Regions from separate parts of the Pantoea phytostimulans genome, predicted to be linked through region 3. Evidence: predicted binding sites of a transcription regulator. Region 3 holds the regulator's gene; each other region holds the start of a gene.
What was found. The regulator PurR, encoded in region 3, represses purine synthesis genes. The targets are predictions, from matches to a motif close to CANGCAAACGTTTGCNTG.

Region 1: a site for PurR is predicted at 2,161-2,178, ahead of purM (phosphoribosylformylglycinamidine cyclo-ligase). Genes of this name have one in related genera too.
Region 2: a site for PurR is predicted at 2,903-2,920, ahead of purH (bifunctional phosphoribosylaminoimidazolecarboxamide formyltransferase/IMP cyclohydrolase). Genes of this name have one in related genera too.
Region 4: a site for PurR is predicted at 2,918-2,935, ahead of ACF2G4_RS16005 (NCS2 family permease). Genes of this name have one in related genera too.

Annotation. Positions count from the first base shown of each region.
Region 1 covers NZ_CP173698.1:2,048,251-2,054,179, forward strand. The annotation lists gene uraA (uracil permease) at 1-1,194, opposite strand, end outside; gene upp (uracil phosphoribosyltransferase) at 1,385-2,011, opposite strand; gene purM (phosphoribosylformylglycinamidine cyclo-ligase) at 2,241-3,281, shown strand; gene purN (phosphoribosylglycinamide formyltransferase) at 3,278-3,916, shown strand; gene pstB (phosphate ABC transporter ATP-binding protein PstB) at 3,956-4,723, opposite strand; gene pstA (phosphate ABC transporter permease PstA) at 4,736-5,929, opposite strand, start outside.
Region 2 covers NZ_CP173698.1:3,348,348-3,354,276, reverse strand. The annotation lists rRNA gene ACF2G4_RS15705 (23S ribosomal RNA) at 1-413, opposite strand, end outside; tRNA gene ACF2G4_RS15700 (tRNA-Ala) at 622-697, opposite strand; tRNA gene ACF2G4_RS15695 (tRNA-Ile) at 745-821, opposite strand; rRNA gene ACF2G4_RS15690 (16S ribosomal RNA) at 895-2,436, opposite strand; gene purH (bifunctional phosphoribosylaminoimidazolecarboxamide formyltransferase/IMP cyclohydrolase) at 3,069-4,658, shown strand; gene purD (phosphoribosylamine--glycine ligase) at 4,677-5,929, shown strand, end outside.
Region 3 covers NZ_CP173698.1:902,161-908,089, forward strand. The annotation lists gene punC (purine nucleoside transporter PunC) at 1-40, opposite strand, end outside; gene punR (DNA-binding transcriptional activator PunR) at 148-1,053, shown strand; gene purR (HTH-type transcriptional repressor PurR) at 1,050-2,075, opposite strand; gene ACF2G4_RS04340 (YnhF family membrane protein) at 2,353-2,445, shown strand; gene ACF2G4_RS04345 (C40 family peptidase) at 2,489-3,265, opposite strand; gene ACF2G4_RS04350 (Grx4 family monothiol glutaredoxin) at 3,627-3,962, shown strand; gene rnt (ribonuclease T) at 3,999-4,667, opposite strand; gene gloA (lactoylglutathione lyase) at 4,794-5,201, opposite strand; gene ACF2G4_RS04365 (alkene reductase) at 5,316-5,929, opposite strand, start outside.
Region 4 covers NZ_CP173698.1:3,419,316-3,425,244, forward strand. The annotation lists gene ACF2G4_RS15980 (ATP-grasp fold amidoligase family protein) at 1-346, shown strand, start outside; gene ACF2G4_RS15985 (YjcB family protein) at 401-682, opposite strand; gene soxS (superoxide response transcriptional regulator SoxS) at 964-1,389, opposite strand; gene soxR (redox-sensitive transcriptional activator SoxR) at 1,490-1,975, shown strand; gene ACF2G4_RS16000 (glutathione S-transferase) at 2,016-2,681, shown strand; gene ACF2G4_RS16005 (NCS2 family permease) at 3,032-4,381, shown strand; gene ACF2G4_RS16010 (Na+/H+ antiporter) at 4,532-5,929, shown strand, end outside.

The DNA.
Region 1 (5,929 bases), 1.1 Mb from region 3:
AACCAGCGTCGCTAATGCCATGCCTTTCAACTCAGCCGCGCCGATGTGCACTTTCGCGCCGCTCACGCCAATGATCAGAATCACCGAGGTGAGGATCAAGTTTTGCGCTTTGTTGTAATCCACTTTGGATTCGATCAACACGCGGATACCTGAAGCACCGATAACACCATAAAGCAGTAACGATACGCCGCCCATTACCGGTACTGGCACTGCCTGAATCGCTGCCGCAAGTTTGCCAACGCATGAGAGCAAGATGGCAAAGATAGCTGCGCCGCCAATGACCCATGTGCTGTAAACACGCGTAATCGCCATCACGCCGATGTTTTCGCCATAAGTAGTGTTAGGCGTAGAACCAAAGAAGCCGGAAATCATGGTCGATAAACCGTTGGCGAACATTGAACGGTGTAAACCGGGATCGCGGATCAAATCCTTTTTCACGATATTCGCTGTCACCACCAGATGCCCAACGTGCTCAGCAATGACCACCAGCGCAGCCGGTAGAATTGTCAGCATCGCCACCCATTCGAATCGTGGGGTATAAAAGGTCGGCAACGCAAACCATGGCGCGTTGTAAACGCTGGTCCAGTCGACAATGCCCATAAAAAAGGAGAGCGCGTAGCCCACCAGCACACCCACCAGAATCGGGATAATGGCGAGAAAACCGCGAAACAGCACCGAACCAAAAACCGTGACGGCCAGCGTAACCAAGGAGATGATTACCGTCTTGCTGTCTGGCGAACTGCCTTCAGCAGGTAACAATCCCGCCATATTCGCCGCTACGCCCGCCAGCTCAAGGCCGATGACCGCAACAATAGCGCCCATGGCTGCGGGCGGAAACATCACATCGAGCCAGCCGGTTCCTGCTTTTTTGACGATCAACGCCACCAGGCAGAATAACAGGCCACACAGAATAAAACCGCCAAGCGCCACTTCATAACCCAACGGTAACAGCAGCAGCACCGGTGAAATAAAAGCAAAGCTCGATCCTAAATAGGCGGGGATTTTACCTTTACAGATGAACAGATAAATCAGCGTGCCAATACCATTGAACAGCAACACCGTAGCCGGGTTGATGTGAAACAAAATAGGCACCAAAACCGTTGCGCCAAACATGGCGAACAGATGTTGCAGGCTGAGTGGAATAGTTTGCAGTAGCGGCGGTCGTTCGCTAACGCCAATGGCGCGACGTGTCATCAGTAATCCCCTGTCTCCTGTATACCGCGCATTGCCGTTGCGATGGCTGCTCTCGCTCACCCGACCCACTTACTTAAGTAAGCTCAACGGTTTGAGATCGTTTGCCGCCTTGCTGCAGCGCGAGATATTTGGAGATGATGTTGTTTTATTTTTGCCAAAAAAAAGCCGACTCTCTCGCCGGCTGCTTTCTTTATTTGGTTCCGAAAATCTTGTCTCCGGCATCGCCGAGTCCAGGAATGATATATCCCTTTTCGTTTAATCCCTGATCGATAGACGCGGTGTACAGCTCAACATCAGGATGCGCTTTTTCCAGTGCGGCAATCCCTTCTGGTGCGGCGACCAAGACCAACACCTTGATGCTGCTACAGCCCGCTTTCTTTAACAGGTCGATGGTGGCAATCATCGAACCGCCGGTGGCGAGCATGGGATCAACCACCAGTGCCAGACGCTCTTCAATATTAGAAACCAGCTTCTGGAAATACGGCACTGGCTCCAGCGTCTCTTCATCACGGTAGACACCCACTACGCTGATACGCGCGCTCGGAACATGCTCTAGCACGCCTTCCATCATACCGAGGCCGGCACGCAGAATTGGCACTACGGTAATTTTTTTACCTTTGATTTGATCGACTTGCACCGGGCCATTCCAGCCCTCAATGGTCACGCTTTCGGTTTCCAAATCTGCGGTGGCTTCGTAGGTCAGCAAGCTGCCTACTTCCGAGGCCAACTCGCGGAAACGCTTCGTGCTGATATCGTGCTCACGCATCAAGCCCAGTTTATGTTTGACCAGCGGGTGTTTGACTTCCACGATCTTCATTGGTGTTCTCCCGGAATGAGTTGAGCTAAAAAAAAATCGCGGGATTATACCGCCTTTTCTTGTTTGCGCCATATGCCCTTGCGCAAAGAGGAAAGTTTTACCGCAATAAAATAAGGATTGATTAAAATCGCATGGCGCGCAATCTGAGACTCGCAAACGTTTGCCTGCGCTGTTAGAATTGCCGCGCTTTATTTTAACCACCAACCGCAACTCGCGTGGGGACCTCGCAGTGACCGACAAGACCTCTCTCAGCTATAAAGACGCCGGTGTTGATATTGATGCTGGTAACGCTCTGGTTGACCGTATTAAAGGCGTAGTGAAAAAGACTCGTCGCCCGGAAGTAATGGGTGGATTGGGCGGTTTCGGTGCGCTTTGTGCGCTGCCGCAAAAATACCGTGAACCCGTGCTGGTCTCCGGCACCGATGGCGTAGGTACCAAGCTGCGTCTGGCGATGGATCTCAAGCGCCACGATGCTATCGGCATTGATCTGGTTGCAATGTGCGTTAATGATCTGATTGTGCAAGGCGCTGAGCCGCTGTTCTTCCTGGATTACTACGCGACCGGCAAGCTGGATGTGGAAACCGCATCTGCCGTGATCACCGGTATCGCCGAAGGCTGTCTGCAATCGGGTTGTGCGCTGGTTGGCGGTGAAACCGCTGAAATGCCAGGCATGTATCACGGAGAAGACTACGACGTTGCGGGTTTCTGCGTCGGCGTGGTTGAGAAGTCCGAAATAATTGACGGCAGCAAAGTGCAAGATGGCGATGTGCTGGTTGCGCTGGGCTCTAGCGGTCCGCACTCCAATGGTTACTCGCTGGTGCGCAAGATTCTTGAAGTCAGCAACACCGATCCGCTGGTTGAACAGCTGGATGGCAAACCGCTGGCTGACCACCTGCTCGAACCGACCCGCATCTACGTGAAAAATATCCTCAGCCTGATCGAGCAGATTGACGTGCATGCTATCTGTCACCTGACCGGTGGCGGCTTCTGGGAAAACATTCCTCGCGTGTTGCCTGACAATACGCAAGCGGTGATTGACGAGAAGAGCTGGCAGTGGCCTTCTGTGTTCACCTGGATGCAGCAGGCGGGTAACGTTAGCCGTCACGAAATGTACCGCACCTTTAACTGCGGTGTGGGCATGCTGATTGCGCTGAGCCCAGCTGATGCTGACAAAGCGGTTGAACTGATGAGCGCAGCCGGTGAGAAAGCGTGGAAAATCGGTGTGATTAACGCCTCTGACTCTGAAGAGCGTGTGGTTATTAACGGATGAAAAAACTGGTTGTGCTGATTTCCGGTAACGGAAGTAATCTTCAGTCCCTCCTTGACGCCTGCGCAAGCGGGCGTGTTCACGGCAGTGTCGCTGCCGTGTTCAGCAACAAAGCCTCTGCCTTTGGTTTAGTACGGGCTAAAGAAGCCGGCGTGCCGACACATGCGTTAGCCGCCAGCGACTTCGCCGATCGTGAAGCTTTTGATCGCCAGCTGATGACAGAGATCGATGCTTACGCACCCGATCTGGTGGTGTTAGCCGGCTACATGCGTATTTTAAGCAGCGCTTTTGTGGCGCGTTATCACGATCGCCTGCTGAACATTCACCCTTCCCTTCTGCCGAAATATCCCGGCCTGCATACGCATCGTCAGGCGCTGGAAAATGGTGATGCCGAGCACGGTACGTCAGTGCATTTCGTTACTGATGAACTGGATGGCGGCCCGGTTATTTTGCAAGCCAAAGTGCCGGTGTTTGCTGAAGACAGTGAGCAAGAGATTACGCAACGCGTTCAGCATCAGGAACACGCCATTTATCCGCTGGTGATTAACTGGTTTATCGAAGGACGATTGACGATGCGCGACGGAAAAGCCTGGCTGGATGGCGAACAGCTTCCGCCACAAGGGCACGCCCACGAATGATTTTCCAAGGAGAAGCCCAGGCTTCTCCTTTTGGTTTCCTCAACCGTAGCGCCCGGTAATGTAATCTTCCGTGCGACGCTCTTTCGGCGTAGTGAAAATCCGATCGGTTTCATCAAACTCTACTAATGCGCCGTTGTGCATAAAGGCTGTGTAATCAGATACGCGCGAAGCCTGCTGCATGTTGTGTGTTACCAACACCAGCGTGAAGTGCTGCTTTAGCGTGGTCATCAGCTCTTCAATCACCAACGTGGAGATCGGGTCCAGCGCGGAAGTCGGTTCATCCAGCAACAACACTTCTGGCTCGATAGCAATCGCCCGGGCAATCACCAATCGCTGCTGCTGACCGGTAGAAAGCTTTAGCGCATTTTGGCCCAGCTGATCTTTCACTTCACTCCACAGTGCCGCCGCTCGCAGCGCGCGTTCGCAGGCTTCATTCAACACGCGCTTATCGCGCACGCCCTGCAAGCGCAAGCCATACACCACGTTTTCATAGATCGATTTAGGGAAAGGATTAGGCCGCTGAAACACCATGCCGACCCGCCGACGTAAGGCAGAAAGATCCTGGTTAGGATTCATAATCGCCCATTGGTCGAGCAAGATTTCGCCCTCAATTCGGCAGTTATCGATCACATCATTCATGCGGTTGAAGCAGCGCAGCAGCGTTGATTTACCGCAGCCAGAGGGACCAATCAGCGCGGTGATGCGATTTTTAGGCACCTGCAGCGAGATATCTTGCAGCGCCTGGCGCTCGCCGTACCACAGCGAAAGATGGTTTACACGCAGCGCAATGTCAGTTTCGGGCGTCATAGTTATAGCCTGTTATTGAGTCATAAGGCGATAGCGCTCACGCAGACGGTGACGCAGGCCCATTGCCAGCAGATTTAGCGACAGAATGATCAGCACCAGCAGCAGTGCGGTAGCAAACACTACTGGCCGATCGGCTTCGATGTTTGGACTTTGAAACGCTAAATCGTAAATCTGAAAACCGAGGTGCATGAACTTGCGGTCAAGATGCAGATAGGGGAAAACAGCATCTACCGGCAGTTCAGGCACCATTTTTACGACGCCCACCAGCATCAGCGGTGCCGTTTCACCGGCAGCGCGCGCCACCGCTAAAATCAAACCGGTGAGCATTGCCGGAATCGCCATCGGCAAGACCACATGCCACAAGGTTTCGGCCTGCGAGGCACCCAATGCCAGCGAACCTTGGCGCAGGCTGTTTGGAATGCGCGACAAGCCCTCTTCGGTCGCGACGATCACCACCGGCAATGTCAGCAGCGCCAGCGTTAATGCTGCCCACAACAAACCTGGCGTACCAAAGGTTGGATTGGGTAATGCGTTACTGTAAAACAGCTGATCGAGCGTGCCGCCAACGCCCCAGACAAAGAAGCCGAGGCCGAATACGCCATAGACAATTGAAGGCACACCCGCGAGATTCACCACCGCAATACGCACCAGACGCGTCAGCGCATTACGTCCGGCATATTCATGCAGCCAGACGGCAGCAACCACCCCGAACGGCATCACCACCACTGACATCAACAGCACCATTAATACCGTGCCAAAAATAGCGGGAAATGCGCCGGTTTCACTTTCGCCGTCTGCGGCTGAATCGCTGACAAAATGCCAGAGCTGTTGCACAAAATGCAGCAGCTTTTCATTAAGGTTGAGGGCATTGGGTGTCCATACGTCAACAATCTGCGTCAACGGAATCACATGATTATTGCCTTCCACATCACGCAGGATCAGCACGTCGCGCTGACTTTCATGCTGCAATCTCCCCAGCGTCGCGCTGAGGTGGTCAAAGCGCCGCTGTAATGCCGCCTGATTAGCCTGATATTCTGACTGCACCTGCATATCAAACTGATTAGCCTGTCGCTGGCGCTCAGCTTGTTCATCCAACATGTCTAATTGCTTGTTGAGCCGCGCCATATCGATGCGCCGAATCTGGTTTATCTCACGAATCATGGTATGAACCTGAGCCAAACGCTGACGCAGCAGCGCATGGATGTT
Region 2 (5,929 bases), 1.5 Mb from region 3:
GGTCCCCCCATATTCAGACAGGATACCACGTGTCCCGCCTTACTCATCGAGCTCACAGCTTGTGCACTTTTGTGTACGGGACTATCACCCTGTACCGTCGGACTTTCCAGACCGTTCCACTAATGCACAAGCTGATTCAGGCTCTGGGCTGCTCCCCGTTCGCTCGCCGCTACTGGGGGAATCTCGGTTGATTTCTTTTCCTCTGGGTACTTAGATGTTTCAGTTCCCCAGGTTCGCCTCGCAACACTATGTATTCATGTTGCGATGATGCACTGAGTGCACCGGGTTTCCCCATTCGGACATCGACGGCTGTAGCGGTTCATATCACCTTACCGTCGCTTTACGCAGATTAGCACGTCCTTCATCGCCTCTGACTGCCAGGGCATCCACCGTGTACGCTTAGTCGCTTAACCTCACAACCCACAGGCGTTTTGCAACGCTGCGTGCTGTAAGCATTTGAGAGACTCGAACGCGTCGCCTGTGCACCCCTTATTACGGAGGGATGCGGCGCGCGTCGTTTCAATTTTCAGCTTGTTCCGGATTGTTAAAGAGCAGTAAAACTTCGCAATGCACTCGAAAATGCATTCTGAAGTTTTGTTTGGGTATCAACGGGGGAGTTGATGGTGGAGCTAAGCGGGATCGAACCGCTGACCTCCTGCGTGCAAGGCAGGCGCTCTCCCAGCTGAGCTATAGCCCCAAAAGTCTGGTAAAACCCGTCGACCAGTGATCCTGACGAACAGGATTTGGTAGGCCTGAGTGGACTTGAACCACCGACCTCACCCTTATCAGGGGTGCGCTCTAACCACCTGAGCTACAAGCCTGCCGGGGTTTTACTGCTTCTTTACTTTTCTATCAGACAATCTGTGTGAGCACTTCGCGGGAGGTATCTTCAGGTAAGGAGGTGATCCAACCGCAGGTTCCCCTACGGTTACCTTGTTACGACTTCACCCCAGTCATGAATCACAAAGTGGTAAGCGCCCTCCCGAAGGTTAAGCTACCTACTTCTTTTGCAACCCACTCCCATGGTGTGACGGGCGGTGTGTACAAGGCCCGGGAACGTATTCACCGTGGCATTCTGATCCACGATTACTAGCGATTCCGACTTCACGGAGTCGAGTTGCAGACTCCGATCCGGACTACGACGCACTTTGTGAGGTCCGCTTGCTCTCGCGAGGTCGCTTCTCTTTGTATGCGCCATTGTAGCACGTGTGTAGCCCTACTCGTAAGGGCCATGATGACTTGACGTCATCCCCACCTTCCTCCGGTTTATCACCGGCAGTCTCCTTTGAGTTCCCGACCGAATCGCTGGCAACAAAGGATAAGGGTTGCGCTCGTTGCGGGACTTAACCCAACATTTCACAACACGAGCTGACGACAGCCATGCAGCACCTGTCTCAGAGTTCCCGAAGGCACCAAAGCATCTCTGCTAAGTTCTCTGGATGTCAAGAGTAGGTAAGGTTCTTCGCGTTGCATCGAATTAAACCACATGCTCCACCGCTTGTGCGGGCCCCCGTCAATTCATTTGAGTTTTAACCTTGCGGCCGTACTCCCCAGGCGGTCGACTTAACGCGTTAGCTCCGGAAGCCACGCCTCAAGGGCACAACCTCCAAGTCGACATCGTTTACGGCGTGGACTACCAGGGTATCTAATCCTGTTTGCTCCCCACGCTTTCGCACCTGAGCGTCAGTCTTCGTCCAGGGGGCCGCCTTCGCCACCGGTATTCCTCCAGATCTCTACGCATTTCACCGCTACACCTGGAATTCTACCCCCCTCTACGAGACTCAAGCCTGCCAGTTTCAAATGCAGTTCCCGGGTTGAGCCCGGGGATTTCACATCTGACTTAACAGACCGCCTGCGTGCGCTTTACGCCCAGTAATTCCGATTAACGCTTGCACCCTCCGTATTACCGCGGCTGCTGGCACGGAGTTAGCCGGTGCTTCTTCTGCGGGTAACGTCAATCGACGCGGTTATTAACCGCATCGCCTTCCTCCCCGCTGAAAGTACTTTACAACCCGAAGGCCTTCTTCATACACGCGGCATGGCTGCATCAGGCTTGCGCCCATTGTGCAATATTCCCCACTGCTGCCTCCCGTAGGAGTCTGGACCGTGTCTCAGTTCCAGTGTGGCTGGTCATCCTCTCAGACCAGCTAGGGATCGTCGCCTAGGTGGGCCATTACCCCGCCTACTAGCTAATCCCATCTGGGCACATCCGATGGTGTGAGGCCCGAAGGTCCCCCACTTTGGTCTTGCGACGTTATGCGGTATTAGCTACCGTTTCCAGTAGTTATCCCCCTCCATCGGGCAGTTTCCCAGACATTACTCACCCGTCCGCCACTCGTCACCCAGAGAGCAAGCTCTCCTGTGCTACCGTCCGACTTGCATGTGTTAGGCCTGCCGCCAGCGTTCAATCTGAGCCATGATCAAACTCTTCAATTTAAGTTTGATTTGCTTAAACAAGTTAAGCGGTGCTCATCTGTAAAACGTCATAATGAATTTCATTATGTGTTCACTCGTGAGGCTTGATATTTTTTACGTCCGGAGACGCTGATATCCATCCTGCGAGTGCCCACACAGATTGTCTGATAAATTGTTAAAGAGCAGTGCGAACAGCGGCTTAGCCGGTCTGTCGCGAGGGGCGTATAATACGCTTTCCCTCCTCAGAGTCAACCTCTTTTTCAGAAGCTTTTCTCCGTCGACTCAGTCTCCTGAATCTCTCAACCCGTCAGCCCGTTGCCGGTGTGCCGTGTTGATGGATGCGCATTATAGGGAGTTGTTCGGCATCCGCAACCGTTAAATTCAACAAAAACAACCGTTCGCTGCATTCCACAGCAAAACCCCGCCTTATACGCAGTTACACACAAAGTTATCCACATTATTCGGCGTGATAAATTTAGGCGAGCATCACGCAAACGTTTTCGCTACAATGCCGCCGACGTAACGGACGCCCCTTTTCGGGGCGTTACCTGAAGTTTTCGTGCTTTCTTTTCTTTATATATAGAGAGAAGAGCACGCTAAGCTTGATGTAACGCTCTTATTTACGCGAAACAAAGCCAAGGGATAAAACCACCATGCAACAACGTCGTCCTGTACGCCGCGCTCTTCTCAGTGTTTCTGATAAAGCCGGTATCCTCGAATTTGCTCAGGCACTCTCTCAACGCGGTGTTGAACTGCTTTCTACAGGTGGCACAGCTCGCCTACTCGCTGACGCGGGGCTATCTGTCACAGAAGTGTCTGACTACACCGGTTTCCCGGAAATGATGGATGGACGCGTCAAAACGCTGCACCCGAAAGTACATGGCGGTATTTTGGGTCGTCGCGGTCAGGACGATGACATCATGGCGCAGCACGCTATCAGCCCAATCGACATGGTGGTCGTTAACCTCTATCCCTTCGCTCAAACTGTCGCGCGTGAAGGTTGCTCTCTTGAAGACGCCGTAGAAAACATTGATATCGGCGGCCCGACAATGGTGCGCTCTGCGGCTAAAAACCATAAAGATGTGGCGATTGTAGTGAAGAGCAGTGACTACGAGGCGATCATTGCCGAGCTGGATGCCAACGAAAACTCTCTGAAGCTAGAAACCCGCTTTGATCTTGCGATCAAAGCTTTCGAGCATACCGCTGCCTACGACAGCATGATTGCCAACTACTTCGGTAGCCTGGTTCCTGCTTATCATGGCGGAAGCAATGAGCCTGCGGGACGCTTCCCACGTACTTTGAATCTTAACTTTATCAAGAAGCAGGATATGCGTTATGGCGAAAACAGCCATCAGGACGCTGCCTTCTATATAGAGGAGAATGTGCAGGAAGCTTCTGTCGCCACTGCGCAGCAGGTTCAGGGCAAAGCACTTTCTTACAACAACATTGCTGATACTGATGCTGCGTTAGAGTGCGTCAAAGAATTCAGCGAACCTGCCTGCGTTATCGTCAAGCATGCAAACCCTTGCGGTGTGGCCGTCGGCGAATCCATTCTCGCTGCTTATGAGCGCGCCTACAAAACCGATCCTACTTCTGCTTTCGGCGGCATCATTGCCTTTAACCGTGAGTTAGATGAAGCCACCGCCCAGGCAATCATCAGTCGCCAGTTCGTTGAAGTGATCATTGCTCCTTCCGCAAGCGAAGCCGCATTGAAGATAACGGCCAGCAAGCAAAACGTGCGTGTTTTAGTTTGCGGACAGTGGCAAGAACGGACAAAAGGCTTGGATTTCAAACGTGTCAATGGCGGTTTGTTGGTGCAGGACCGCGATTTAGGTATGGTCGAAGCCAGTCAGCTTCGCGTAGTCAGCAAACGCCAGCCAACTGAGCAAGAATTGCGTGATGCACTGTTCTGCTGGAAAGTGGCGAAATTTGTTAAATCGAATGCGATTGTCTATGCACGCGACAATATGACCATCGGTATTGGTGCCGGTCAAATGAGCCGCGTTTACTCCGCCAAGATTGCAGGTATCAAAGCGAGCGATGAAGGATTGGACGTTAAAGGGTCTGCAATGGCATCGGATGCTTTCTTCCCCTTCCGTGACGGTATTGATGCTGCTGCCGCAGTTGGCATTAGCTGTGTGATTCAGCCAGGCGGTTCCATTCGTGATGATGAAGTGATTGCTGCTGCCGATGAACACGGTATCGCCATGATCTTCACTGAAATGCGTCACTTCCGTCACTAATCGTTTGGAGAGTTAGAAATGAAAATTTTAGTCATCGGAAATGGCGGACGTGAACATGCGCTGGCATGGAAAGCAGCTCAATCGCCATTGGCTGAAACCGTTTTCGTTGCCCCAGGCAATGCGGGCACTGCATTAGAACCTGCGCTGCAAAACATCGCCATCAATCCAACGGATATCGCTGCTTTGCTGGAATTCGCTCAACGCGAAAAGATTGACCTGACGATTGTCGGTCCAGAAGCTCCGTTGGTGATTGGCGTCGTTGATGCTTTTCGCGCCGCAGGCCTGAAAATTTTTGGCCCAACGCAAGCCGCAGCCCAACTGGAAGGTTCAAAAGCCTTCACGAAAGACTTCTTGGCACGCCATAAAATTCCTTCAGCGGAATACCAGAACTTTACGGAAGTCGAACCTGCGCTGGCCTATTTGCGCGAGAAAGGCGCACCGATCGTAATTAAAGCGGACGGCCTTGCTGCGGGAAAAGGCGTTATTGTTGCGATGACGCAGCAAGAAGCTGAAGACGCCGTTAACGATATGCTGGGAGGTAATGCATTTGGCGATGCTGGACACCGCATCGTTATTGAAGAGTTTCTTGAGGGTGAAGAAGCCAGCTTTATCGTGATGGTCGATGGCGAGAACGTGTTGCCTATGGCCACCAGCCAGGATCACAAACGTGTCGGTGATGGCGATACCGGACCGAACACTGGCGGCATGGGCGCATATTCACCTGCTCCTGTCGTCACTGATGAAATCCACCAGCGTGTGATGGATCAAGTCATTTGGCCTACCGTGCGCGGCATGGCTTCAGAAGGCAACGTTTATACCGGCTTTCTGTACGCAGGCTTAATGATCGATCAATCAGGTCAGCCGAAAGTGATCGAATTTAACTGCCGCTTTGGCGATCCAGAAACTCAACCGATCATGCTGCGTCTGCAATCGGATCTGGTTGATCTTTGCCTGGCAGCCTGTGAAGGCAAACTGGATCAAAAAGATTCGAAGTGGGATCCGCGTCCTTCATTGGGCGTGGTTTTGGCAGCGGGTGGCTATCCGGGTAACTACAACAATGGCGATCAGATTCATGGTCTGCCGCTTGAAGAAGTTGCTGACGGCAAAGTCTTCCATGCTGGCACACGTCTTGAAGACGATTTGGTACTGACTAATGGTGGCCGCGTGCTGTGTGTTACGGCGTTAGGCGATGATGTAGCTGCTGCACAGAAGCGTGCGTATGAGCTAACCAAGCCTATTTCATGGCAAGGCAGCTTCTGTCGTCACGATAT
Region 3 (5,929 bases):
GCAGCGCAAGGTAAGGGATAAAGCTCTTATTCGATAACATCTTTTTCTCATTTTTGCAGAATGAACGCGGCAGAGTGTAAAAGGTGCGTTTAAACCTGTGAAACGTTAATATTTGCCATTGGCTGTTAAAAATTTTGAAGGCAGATTATGTGGTCAGAATATGCATTAGAAGTTGTGGATGCGGTAGCGCGCGGTGGAAGTTTTAGCGCAGCCGCACAGGAACTACACCGCGTTCCTTCTGCCATCAGCTATACGGTACGGCAGCTTGAAACCTGGTTGGCGGTTCCGCTATTTGAACGTCATCATCGCGAAGTGGTTTTAACCCCCGCAGGCGAACATTTTGTCCGCGAAGGACGCACTGTTATCAAAAAAATGCTGGCAACCCGACGTCAATGTCAACAACTGGCAAATGGCTGGCGCGGGCAGTTAAGCATCGCGGTAGACTGCATTGTTAAACCAGAACGAACGCGGCAGTTAGTGAAAGACTTTTATCGTCATTTTCCCGACATGGAATTAATCATCAGTTACGAAGTGTTTAATGGTGTGTGGGATGCCTTAGCAGACGGGCGAGTTGACGTCGCGATTGGGGCAACCCAGGCTATTCCTGTGGGCGGACGCTTCGCCTTTAAAGATATGGGCGCGCTCAACTGGCGCTGCGTAGTGATGCGTGAGCATCCTTTAACACAGGCAGAGGCATTAGATGATGACACTTTGCGCAGTTGGCCGTCGTTGGTATTAGAAGATACATCACGGGCGCTGCCGCGTCGTATGACCTGGACGCTGGACAATCAGCGACGTTTGGTCGTGCCGGAATGGCAAACAGGGTTGGATTGTGTTTTGGCGGGGTTATGCGTTGCCATGGTGCCGGGGCATCTGGCTCGCCCGTTACTCGATTCAGGTGAACTGGTTGAGCTCACGTTACCGGAAAGTTTTCCAGAAAGTCCTTGCTGCGTAAGCTGGGCGGAAGATCGCGCATCACCGGCGCTGGGTTGGTTGCTCAGCTATCTAGGTGATGCGCAAACACTTAATCAGGAATGGTTAAGTGAGGATTAACGGCGGTAATCGCGGAAAGGGCCATAACCGACTGAGCGACGCTCAATCAGTGTGGGATGAACCTCAATGGTCTGAGACTCTTCGCGTTTACTGGTAATACGATCCAACAACATATCCAACGCTTTTTCCCCCAACTCCGCTTTTGGCTGATGCACGGTAGTTAATGCGGGTGCGAAATAGCGTGCGTTGCGCACGTTGTCATAACCGATCACGGAAATATCTTGTGGGACGCGTAATCCCATTTCATCTGCGGCACAAATGGCACCCATCGCCATGATGTCACCACCACAAAAAACGGCAGTCGGTCTTTGTTTCTGCGAGAGGATTTGCTGCATCGCCTGATAACCTGACTCAGGCTCGAAGTCACCTTGTACGATCCACTCTGCGCGAGGCTGGATATTGGCTTCTTCCATGGCCTTCAGGAAACCTGCGTGACGTCCGCCACCCGTGTTGCGTTCCATTTGGCCCGGAATTGCGCCAATGTCGCGGTGTCCACGTTCGATTAAATAGCGCCCGGCAAGATAACCGCCGTGGAAGGCGTTATCGAGCACGGTGTCGGTAAAATCGCCACGCGATTCACCCCAATCCATGACCACCATGGGAATATTGCGATTTTCTTCCAGCATCTTCAGCAGATCGTCTGGATATTCGGAGCACATCACCAATAAGCCATCAACGCGTTTCTGCGCCATCATGGACAGGTAAGCGCGCTGTTTTTGCAAATCGTTATGCGCATTACCTAAAATCAGGGTGTAGCCTTTGTCAAAACAGTGATTTTCCACAGCCTCAATGATTTCAGCAAAGTAGGGCGCTTCGCTGGAGGTGGCGAGCAATCCCAGCGTTTTGGTGTGATTTACCTTCAGGCTTCGCGCCACTGCGCTCGGCGAATAATGCAGCTCCTGAATGGCTTGCCAGACCGCATTACGCGTTTCCTCTGCCACGAAACGCGTTTTATTAATGACGTGAGAGACGGTCGTTGTAGAAACTCCCGCGCGTTTCGCCACATCTTTGATTGTTGCCATGAAAAAGAGACTCCCGAGCTTATCTTAACTAGTTGATAAGCATGATGTTAAACGTTTGCGTCAACGTAGGGTTTTGCCCGCAAATATACTGCTTTTTTGCCGGTAATATGGCGTCTGTGCGGAAAAAAAAGCCAAAGGAAGACAGCGAACGGAACCGACGTTGCGCGCGTTGCGCAACAAAGGCGGGATTCTAACAAGGCTGAACGGATAAAACGAGATTTTTACTGGGCCTTATGGGAAAATGCTTTACCCACACAAACTGTGAGGCCAAGGAGAGATGATGAGTACCGAGATGAAACTGGCATTGATGACCACTGGCGGGGCATTATTGATGATCGTCGCTTTTAGCTTTACCGCTATTTTGCATTAATAAAAAAAGCCGGTTTAACCGGCTTTTTTTATGCTTAATGATTCTATCGTATGGTTTTCGGCGTCATCATTCGTCGGGCACCAATATAATGACGCTGCCAGTAATCTTCGCCTAATGCGCTGATCTGAATATCTTTGCCGGTGCGCGGCGATTGAATAAACTTCCCATCGCCTAAATAAACGCCGACGTGATCGGCGGTGCCGCGTCCATTGATGCGAAAGAATACTAAATCACCTTTCTCAAGCAATTCTCGCTTGATCGGCGCAGCATCACGCAGGTGATACATCTCATTGGCGGTACGGGGGATTTTAAACTTCAACAAATCTTTGTAGGCATACCATACAAGACCGCTGCAATCGAACCCGGTATGTGGAGAAGTACCGCCCCACTGATAAGGTTTGCCCAACTGGCCCATGAGTTTTGCCATCGCTGTCTCGCGCGCTTTTTGATAGCGCTGACGATGGGCCTTACTCATCTTAATCGTACCGAGCTCATTGGTTTCGGCTGCGATAACTTTTGATGAACGCTGGCGACCGTAATGTTTACTTGAGGATTTAAGCGTAATTTTTTTAGCGGAGGTATTATGTGCAACTAACTCGACTTTCTTCTGTTTTTTGAGTTTAAGTTTTTGAACGGAAGTCAGACGGGATTTCTTAACTGCGGTTTTTACCGGGCGTCGTTTACGCCGCTCATCTTCGCGTGCACTTTTTTTCTCTACTTTATGCTGGCTGGCCTTAACCGGCGCATGCGGTGAAGCAGATGCGACGTTAAAGAACAGCTGGGCAAAAGCCAGTATGAAAAGCGTAATGATTAGACGCATAGTCCGGTTACAGTTGAGCTGTCAGGTTAAAAACGGCCATAACAGGGTTGGAAAAATCTGATCCAGGATCAGTGCCGAGGCCATTCTAGTCCAGATGTTTTTAAAAAAGTAAGTCCTTTTTCTATTAATCTGTTAGCTGATTGAAATTGGAGCGAAAATGAGCAATTTCAGCACCTTATATCAGCGAAATTATTGCTAATTATTAATACATTAATGCGCATTAATGATATGAGAGTGTTATTTCTTATACAGCGACTTAACAAACATGGCGGTTTGACCTTCCGAAAGTAAATTCTCATTTTCAGTCCGAGGGCGAAGTCGCTACAATAAACAAACACGAAGTGACGAATTAAGGAAGGCAATTATGAGTACTGTAGAAAAAATTCAGCGCCAGATCGCAGAAAACCCGATCCTGCTGTTCATGAAAGGCTCGCCGAAACTGCCAAGCTGTGGTTTCTCTGCTCAGGCGGTTCAGGCGCTGTCAGCCTGTGGTGAGCGTTTCGCTTACGTGGATATTCTGCAGAATCCAGATATTCGTGCTGAACTGCCGAAATACGCAAACTGGCCAACTTTCCCACAGTTGTGGATTGATGGCGAACTGGTCGGCGGTTGTGACATTATCGTTGAGATGTTCCAGCGTGGCGAACTTCAATCGCTGATCAAAGAAACCGCTGAGAAGTTTAAAGAAGCGGAATAAGAAAAAGGCTGACAAATGTCGGCCTTTTTACGTTATCTATTCTGAGGCGCTTTCAGCCGCATCGCCTTCTGCAAAGGGTAAGGGCCATCCACCCAGCCGCTTCCAGCGATTAACCAATTCACAAAACAGCGTGGCAGTTTGCTCAGTATCATAAAGAGCAGAATGCGCCTGTGTACTGTCAAACTCCATGCCTGCCGCTTTACACGCTTTCGCTAAAACCGTTTGTCCCAAGACTAAACCGCTCAATGCTGCGGTATCAAAAGTAGCAAAGGGATGAAAAGGATTACGCTTGAGGTTGGCCCGTTCAGCAGCAGCGTTCATAAAGTTCAAATCAAAGGTCGCATTGTGCGCCACCATAATGGCACGGTTACAGCCGGTATCCTTGATCCCTTTGCGCACCATTTTAAAAATGGCATGCAGTGCGTCATGTTCATCGACAGCGCCACGTAGCGGGTTATGCGGGTCGATGCCGGTAAAAGCCAACGCTTCGGGATGCAACAGCGAGCCTTCAAAAGGCTCAACGTGAAAATGCAGCGTCTGGTCGAGGTGAATCCAGCCATCTTCATCCATTTTCAGCGTTGTAGCGGCAATCTCTAACAGCGCGTCGGTTTGCGCATTAAAGCCAGCGGTTTCTACATCAATAACCACCGGAAAGAAGCCGCGGAAGCGTTGATTGAGCGCGTTTGGGGAATTCGATTCAGACATCAGGATCTCATTGCAGGGAATGGGCAGCGCGCATTATGACAAAAAACAGCGTTGGGTGCAGCAGGCCACAAAGGGCTGGGGAAATATCAGCCTGCCGACAACAAGGGCAGGCTGAGTCAATCTTGTTTAGTGACCAAGACCTTTACCGGCGTCTTTATTCTCGATTAACTCGATTTTATAGCCATCTGGGTCTTCCACAAAAGCGATGATCGTAGAGCCGCCTTTGACCGGGCCCGCTTCACGGGTGACTTTTCCACCGTCGTTGCGAATACGATCGCACGCTGCAGCGGCATCATCCACGCCCAATGCGATATGGCCATAAGCATTACCCAGATCGTAGCTCTCTACGCCCCAGTTGTAGGTCAATTCAAGCACGGCACCTTCGCTCTCTTCGGTATAACCTACAAACGCCAGCGTATATTTATATTCGGTATTTTCGCTCTGACGCAGTAAACGCATACCCAGCACGCGAGTATAAAAATCAATGGAGCGTTGCAGATCGCCAACGCGAAGCATGGTGTGAAGTAAACGCATAACATCCTCTTTAATCAAAACGTCATCGAATGATGACACAAGCGCTAAGTATAGCGACGAACAGAGTGAAAGAATAATCGCTGCCGCAACAAAACGTTACGACAGCACAGTCACTTACAGCGTGGGATAATCGGTGTAGCCTTCAGCACCGCCGCCGTAGAAGCTTTCTGGGCGCTGAGGATTAAGTGGCGCATCTTGCTGCAGACGCTCGACCAGATCGGGGTTGGCGATATAATCGCGACCAAACGCCACGGCATCAATCAGTCCACGCGCAATCAGATCATCCGCTTTTTCTACTGTATAGGCACCGGCACCAATGATGACGCCAGGGAACAGCTTCCGCACTTTCTCACGGAACGCGTCGGTGTAGGGCGTGCCGCCAGCCCAGTCAGGCTCAGACATATGCAGATAGGCAATGTTACGCTTCGCCAATTCACCGATATACCACAGTGCAGCTTCTTCTTCGTCTGGACCGTTATCCAGATTCTGGAAGCTACCAATGGGAGAAACACGAATACCTATGCGATCGGCTGACCAGTTTGCAATCACAGCATCAACAACTTCCAGCGCAAAACGGCCACGCTTCTCAATGCTGCCGCCATATTCATCGGTACGCGGGTTTGAATCTGGCGCAAGGAACTGATGAATCAGATACCCGTGTGCTGAGTGAAGCTCAAGCAAATCGAAATCAGCTTCACGCGCGTTTGTCGCCGATTGACCAAAATCTT
Region 4 (5,929 bases), 1.5 Mb from region 3:
GTTATCCATGAATTTCTATGTGAATAACCTTAATGAGGCGTTTCACAAGATCCGTGATACCGGGCTGGATGTCACTAACATCATGCCGTCACTGCAACATGCGCTCGATATGAGCAAAAAGCTGGCCAGTGATTTCGACTATGTGCGTGTTGACTGGTATATCCATGAAGAGCGTATTTATTTTGGTGAATTGACGTTTACACCAGGCGCAGGTTTGGTGACAGGGTTAGATCGTGGACTCAATCAAATGATGGGAGACATGTGGATTCAAGATCGTCGCGGAACGCAGAGACCGGGCGTCACAGTGCAGGATGTTAATATCCCTGCCATGTTGAAGAAAATTTAAGAATACACAGCAATATAAAAAACCCCGCTTAGCGGGGTTTTTTATTGGAAAATTTTAAGGCATTGGCCATTCAGCAGGCGCTTGGCTCATCACCTGGATAAACACATCCTTAGAGATGGACATGAAATTGTGCACACTCTCCATAGTGAGTGTAATGCCCATTAAACCGGTGACAAACCAGCAGGTCATGCCCAAACCGATGCCGCCACACATGAATGCCATAACGTGATGGCTATCCTGACGAAGTTTGGTTTTCAAGGTGCTGGCAAAAAACATCATAACGGCGCTAAGTAATTCCCAACGCATAACGATAAGACTGGTGGTTAACGTAGCCATCGGCTCAACCTCAATAGATCAGTGATTATTCCTGACAATCTGCGGACATCACCGGCGGCGAAAAAGCGTGTCAGGTCGTGCTTTTCCGTCGTCAACCCAAGGTCATAATGTGACTTGGCTCACATTATATCACTCGATTTTATATTTTGAACAAAATTTGCAACTGGTATGGTACAAAAAATTTGATTGAAGTTTGAGCAGAAAGTGGCGGGGAAGAAAAGGTGAGGAAAAACAATTAAGAAGGCGCGCCCGCTTGGGGCGCACTGAAGGCGAAATCAAATTTAGCTAACGGGACAGCATTCGCCCGTGGTTCGTTGGGTAAAGCTGGCCATGCTTTCGCTGCAATCAAAGCTCAGCAGGCGAGGGCGCTGAATGGCCTGACGACGCATGGTGTGGCGATAAGCGGTTGGCGTTTGTGAAAACTGACGACGGAATACGCGTGAAAAAGTTTGCTGTGAGTCGTAGCCATATTGCATCGCGATATCAAATACGGGACGTTGCGTCAGGCTCAACGCTTCAGCCGCTAAGGTCAGGCGACGTTCACGAATATATCCACCCAGCGTTTGTTTCGTCACGGTACGGAACATACGCTGCAGATGCCATTTCGAATAACCTGATTTTGCTGCGACTTCATCAATAGACAAACTCTTGTCCAGATTTTGGTCAATCCAGTGTGTCAGGGAGTGAATGATCTCTTCTTGCATCATAGCCTCATCCTTCTGGTGATAATTCAATGCGGTATAGGAATTCGTTGTTCTGATGGGAAGCGAGTATAATTCCTCAAGTTAACTTGAGGTAAAGGTCCAAATGAAAAAAGATCGCAACTACCCAAAACCGGTTTTGACGCCGGGCGAAGTCGCACGACGCAGCGGCGTTGCTGTTTCTGCGCTGCATTTTTATGAAAACAAAGGGCTTATCTTCAGCACACGCAACGGCGGCAACCAGCGCCGTTATAGCCGAGACGTGCTGCGACGTGTGGCGATAATCAAGATTGCCCAGCGCATTGGTATTCCTCTGGCGACGGTGAGCGACAGTCTCGAACATATCCCTGCTAATAAACGTATGTCGACCCACGAATGGGATGCACTGACGCAACACTGGCGTGAGGAACTGGATAAACGTATCGAAACATTGACCCGCTTACGCAACGATCTGGATGGTTGCATCGGCTGCGGTTGTCTTTCGATGCGTGACTGCCCACTACGCAATCCAGGCGATCGGTTGGGAGAGCAAGGTTCGGGGGCGGTACTGCTTGATCCCGAGCAGGATGACAAACTGTCAGGGCGGGAGTGATGTCTATACTTGGCTGATAATCACCTAACAGGGAATCACGATGATCACCGTTCACCATCTTGAGCATTCGCGCTCGCATCGCGTGTTATGGCTGCTCGAAGAGCTGGAAATGCCTTATCAGATCAAACGCTATCAGCGCGAATCCACCATGCTTGCGCCTGAGGCGCTGAAAAAAATTCACCCTTTGGGTAAATCGCCAATCATTACTGACGAAAATCGCGTGGTTGCCGAATCGGGTGCCATCCTCGAATATCTCGAAAATAAATATGATGCCGAATATCGACTGAAACTCACTGATGAGGAAGAGGCGCTGCAATCTCGTTACTGGCTGCACTATGCCGAAGGTTCATTGATGCCATTGCTGGTAATGAAATTGATTTTTGCTCGACTCGGGCAAGCGCCGGTGCCTTGGCTATTGCGGCCGATTGGCGGCATGTTTGGTAAAGGCGTACAAAAAGCCTTTCTTGATAAACAGCTGAAGCCGCACATGCAAATGATTGAAAACCATCTCGTCGCGCATCCGTGGTTTGCAGGCAAGCGTTTCAGCATCGCGGATATTCAAATGAGTTTCCCGCTTTTGGCACTGAATCAGCGTGCCGGTTTGCAGCAGATGCCCGCGACGCAAAAGTGGCTGGAAACGGTGAAACAGCGCGCCGCCTGGCAACGCGCCATTCAGCAGGGCGGCGACATTAACCTGCAAGGCTGAATCCTTTTTTTGTTGCGTAATGCTTGCCGTTGCGCAACCTCTTATCCTCTTCATAAAATCCTGCAACTTCAAAGCGAAACGCGTGTTACGCAACAGAGCAAGTCTACGTCATACGCGATCCAGTGAAATCTTTATCCTGATTAATGACCATCAAGCAGTTGAAAATGTGCCAGCAAACGCCGGATAATCGTTTGCCTTTTTATTTGCCCATCTTTGAAGGGTCACTTATCTGCGGCAAGGTAAACGTTTGCCTTCTGTTTGACGCTGTTTGGCGCAAACAACTTACCCAGGGATTTCAGGGCGGCGGTCGCAGAGCGATCTACACAACAAAAACTCTTTGAGGCTCAATTATGTCAAACGAATCACGACCGGCCAGTGGAAAACTGGACGCCTGGTTCTCAATTTCTGTTCGTGGCAGCAGCGTTCGCCAGGAAATTCTGGCGGGGCTAACCACGTTTTTAGCCATGGTTTATTCGGTGATTGTCGTGCCAGGTATGCTGGGCAAAGCGGGCTTCTCGCCAACCGCTGTGTTCGTCGCGACCTGTCTGGTTGCCAGCTTTGGCTCCATCATTATGGGCTTGTGGGCTAACCTGCCGATGGCGATTGGCTGCGCCATTTCGTTAACCGCCTTTACCGCCTTTAGTCTGGTGCTGGGGCAGCAAATCAGCGTGCCGGTCGCGCTCGGTGCGGTATTCCTGATGGGCGTATTGTTTACGCTGATTTCCGTGACCGGTATCCGTTCATGGATTTTGCGCAATCTCCCGATGGGCGTTGCGCACGGTACCGGCGTCGGCATCGGGCTGTTTTTGCTGCTGATCGCGGCGGATGGCGTAGGTTTAGTGGTAAAAAACCCGGCTCCGGGTTTGCCGGTAGCGCTGGGTCATTTCAACTCTTTCCCGGTCATGATGTCACTGTTGGGATTGGGTGCGATTATTGGTCTTGAAAAGCGTAAGGTGCCGGGCGGCATTTTGCTGACCATTATTGCCATTTCGGTATTAGGGCTCATTTTCGATCCCGCGGTAAGTTATCAAGGTTTGTTTGCGCTGCCGAGCCTGGCTGATGCCAACGGTCAATCGCTGGTGTTTAGCCTCGATATCATGGGCGCCTTGCAGCCAGTCGTGTTACCTAGCGTGTTAGCGTTGGTGATGACAGCGGTATTTGATGCCACCGGCACCATCCGCGCAGTGGCTGGCCAGGCGAATCTGCTCGATAAAGACGGGCAGATCATCAACGGCGGTCGCGCTTTAACCACCGACTCGGTCAGCAGTCTGTTTGCTGGCTTAGTCGGCGCATCGCCAGCGGCGGTTTATATTGAGTCTGCGGCGGGCACGGCTGCAGGCGGTAAAACCGGTCTGACGGCAATTGTGGTAGGTTTGCTGTTCATGGTGATTCTGTTTATGTCGCCGCTGGCATACTTAGTCCCGGCGTATGCCACAGCGCCTGCGCTGATGTACGTTGGCCTGCTGATGCTGAGTAACGTCGCCAAAATCGACTTTACTGATTTTGTCGATGCGATGTCTGGCCTGCTGACGGCAGTCATTATTGTGCTGACCTGCAACATCGTCACCGGCATCATGCTCGGTTTTGCTGCGCTGGTAGTCGGACGCATTTTTGCTGGCGAATGGCGTAAATTGAATACAGGAACCGTGGTGATTGCGGTAGCCTTGGTGGCTTTTTACGCTGGTGGCTGGGCGATCTGACTGTAGAAGTGGGCGCGCAGGGGCGCGTCCGAGATTATTCTCTTTTTTTACCCCTTGTCGCACGTGTAGTAATCCCAGCAACCTTGGGTTTGTTTTACACTTTAGCGCTTACGACATTGCTTGAGAGACTTTAAGGCGCTTAAGGAAAGCATGGAAATCTTTTTTACTATTCTCATTATGACGCTGGTGGTCTCGCTTTCTGGCGTTGCTGCTCGCATTCTCCCTTTTCAAATACCGCTGCCATTAGTGCAGATCGCGGCCGGTGCGCTGCTTGCCTGGCCAACGTTTGGCCTGCATGTTGACTTCGATCCAGAACTGTTTTTAGTGCTGTTCATTCCGCCGCTGCTGTTTGCTGATGGATGGAAAACACCGATTAGCGAGTTCCTGCATCACGGTCGAGAAATTATTGGATTAGCGTTGGTGCTGGTTCTGATTACCGTGGTGGGAATTGGCTACCTGATTTACTGGCTGGTTCCCGGCATTCCACTGATTCCCGCCTTCGCGTTGGCGGCGGTGCTGTCACCAACCGATGCCGTTGCACTTTCAGGTATTGTCGGTGAAGGGCGTATCCCGAAAAAAATCATGTCGATTGTGCAGGGCGAAGCGTTGATGAACGACGCATCCGGTCTGGTGTCGCTCAAATTTGCTGTTGCCGTCGCCATGGGCACAATGGTCTTTACCTGGGGCGGTGCCAGCGTTGAGTTCCTCAAGGTTGCGGTAGGCGGTTTGGTTGCCGGTGTTGCAATCTGCTGGCTCTACGGAAAATCGCTGCGCCTGCTGAGCCGCTGGAGTGGTGATGATCCGGCTACACAAACGGTTCTGCTGCTGCTGCTGCCGTTCGCCTCTTACCTGATTGCTGAACATTTAGGTGTGTCTGGCATCCTGGCTGCGGTTGCTGCGGGTATGACCATTACGCGCTCTGGCATCATCCGTCAGGCTCCTTTGGCGATGCGCTTACGTGCTAACAGCGTCTGGCAGATGCTGGAATTCGTCTTTAACGGCATGGTATTCCTGATGCTTGGCCTGCAGTTGCCCGACATTCTGCAAACCTCCATCGACCAGGCTAACGCCGATCCTAATGTCGAGCTGTGGATGCTGTTTGCAGATATCGGGTTGGTCTATGTCTCGTTGATGGTGGTGCGCTTCGGCTGGTTATGGATCATGCAGCGCTTCAGTAAGCGCCTGTTGAAGAAAAAGCCGCTGGAGTTCTCCAACTACTCGTTTAAAGAGCTGCTGATTGCTTCATTCGCGGGTGTACGTGGTGCCATTACGCTGGCGGGTGTGTTATCTATTCCGCTGTTTCTCAGCAATGGCGACCCGTTCCCAGCCCGTTATGAACTGGTGTTTATCGCCACCGGTGTGATTCTGTTCTCGCTGCTGATTGGCGTGGTCATTCTGCCTATTCTGCTGCGTGGCTATGATGGTATCGATAAATCCAGTCATCGCCGTGAGTTGCAAAATGCCCGCGCGGTCATGGCCAGCGTGGCCATTGAGAGCCTACAGAAGATGGAGTCTCGTTTGGAAAATGAGACCACCGAGAACATCGAT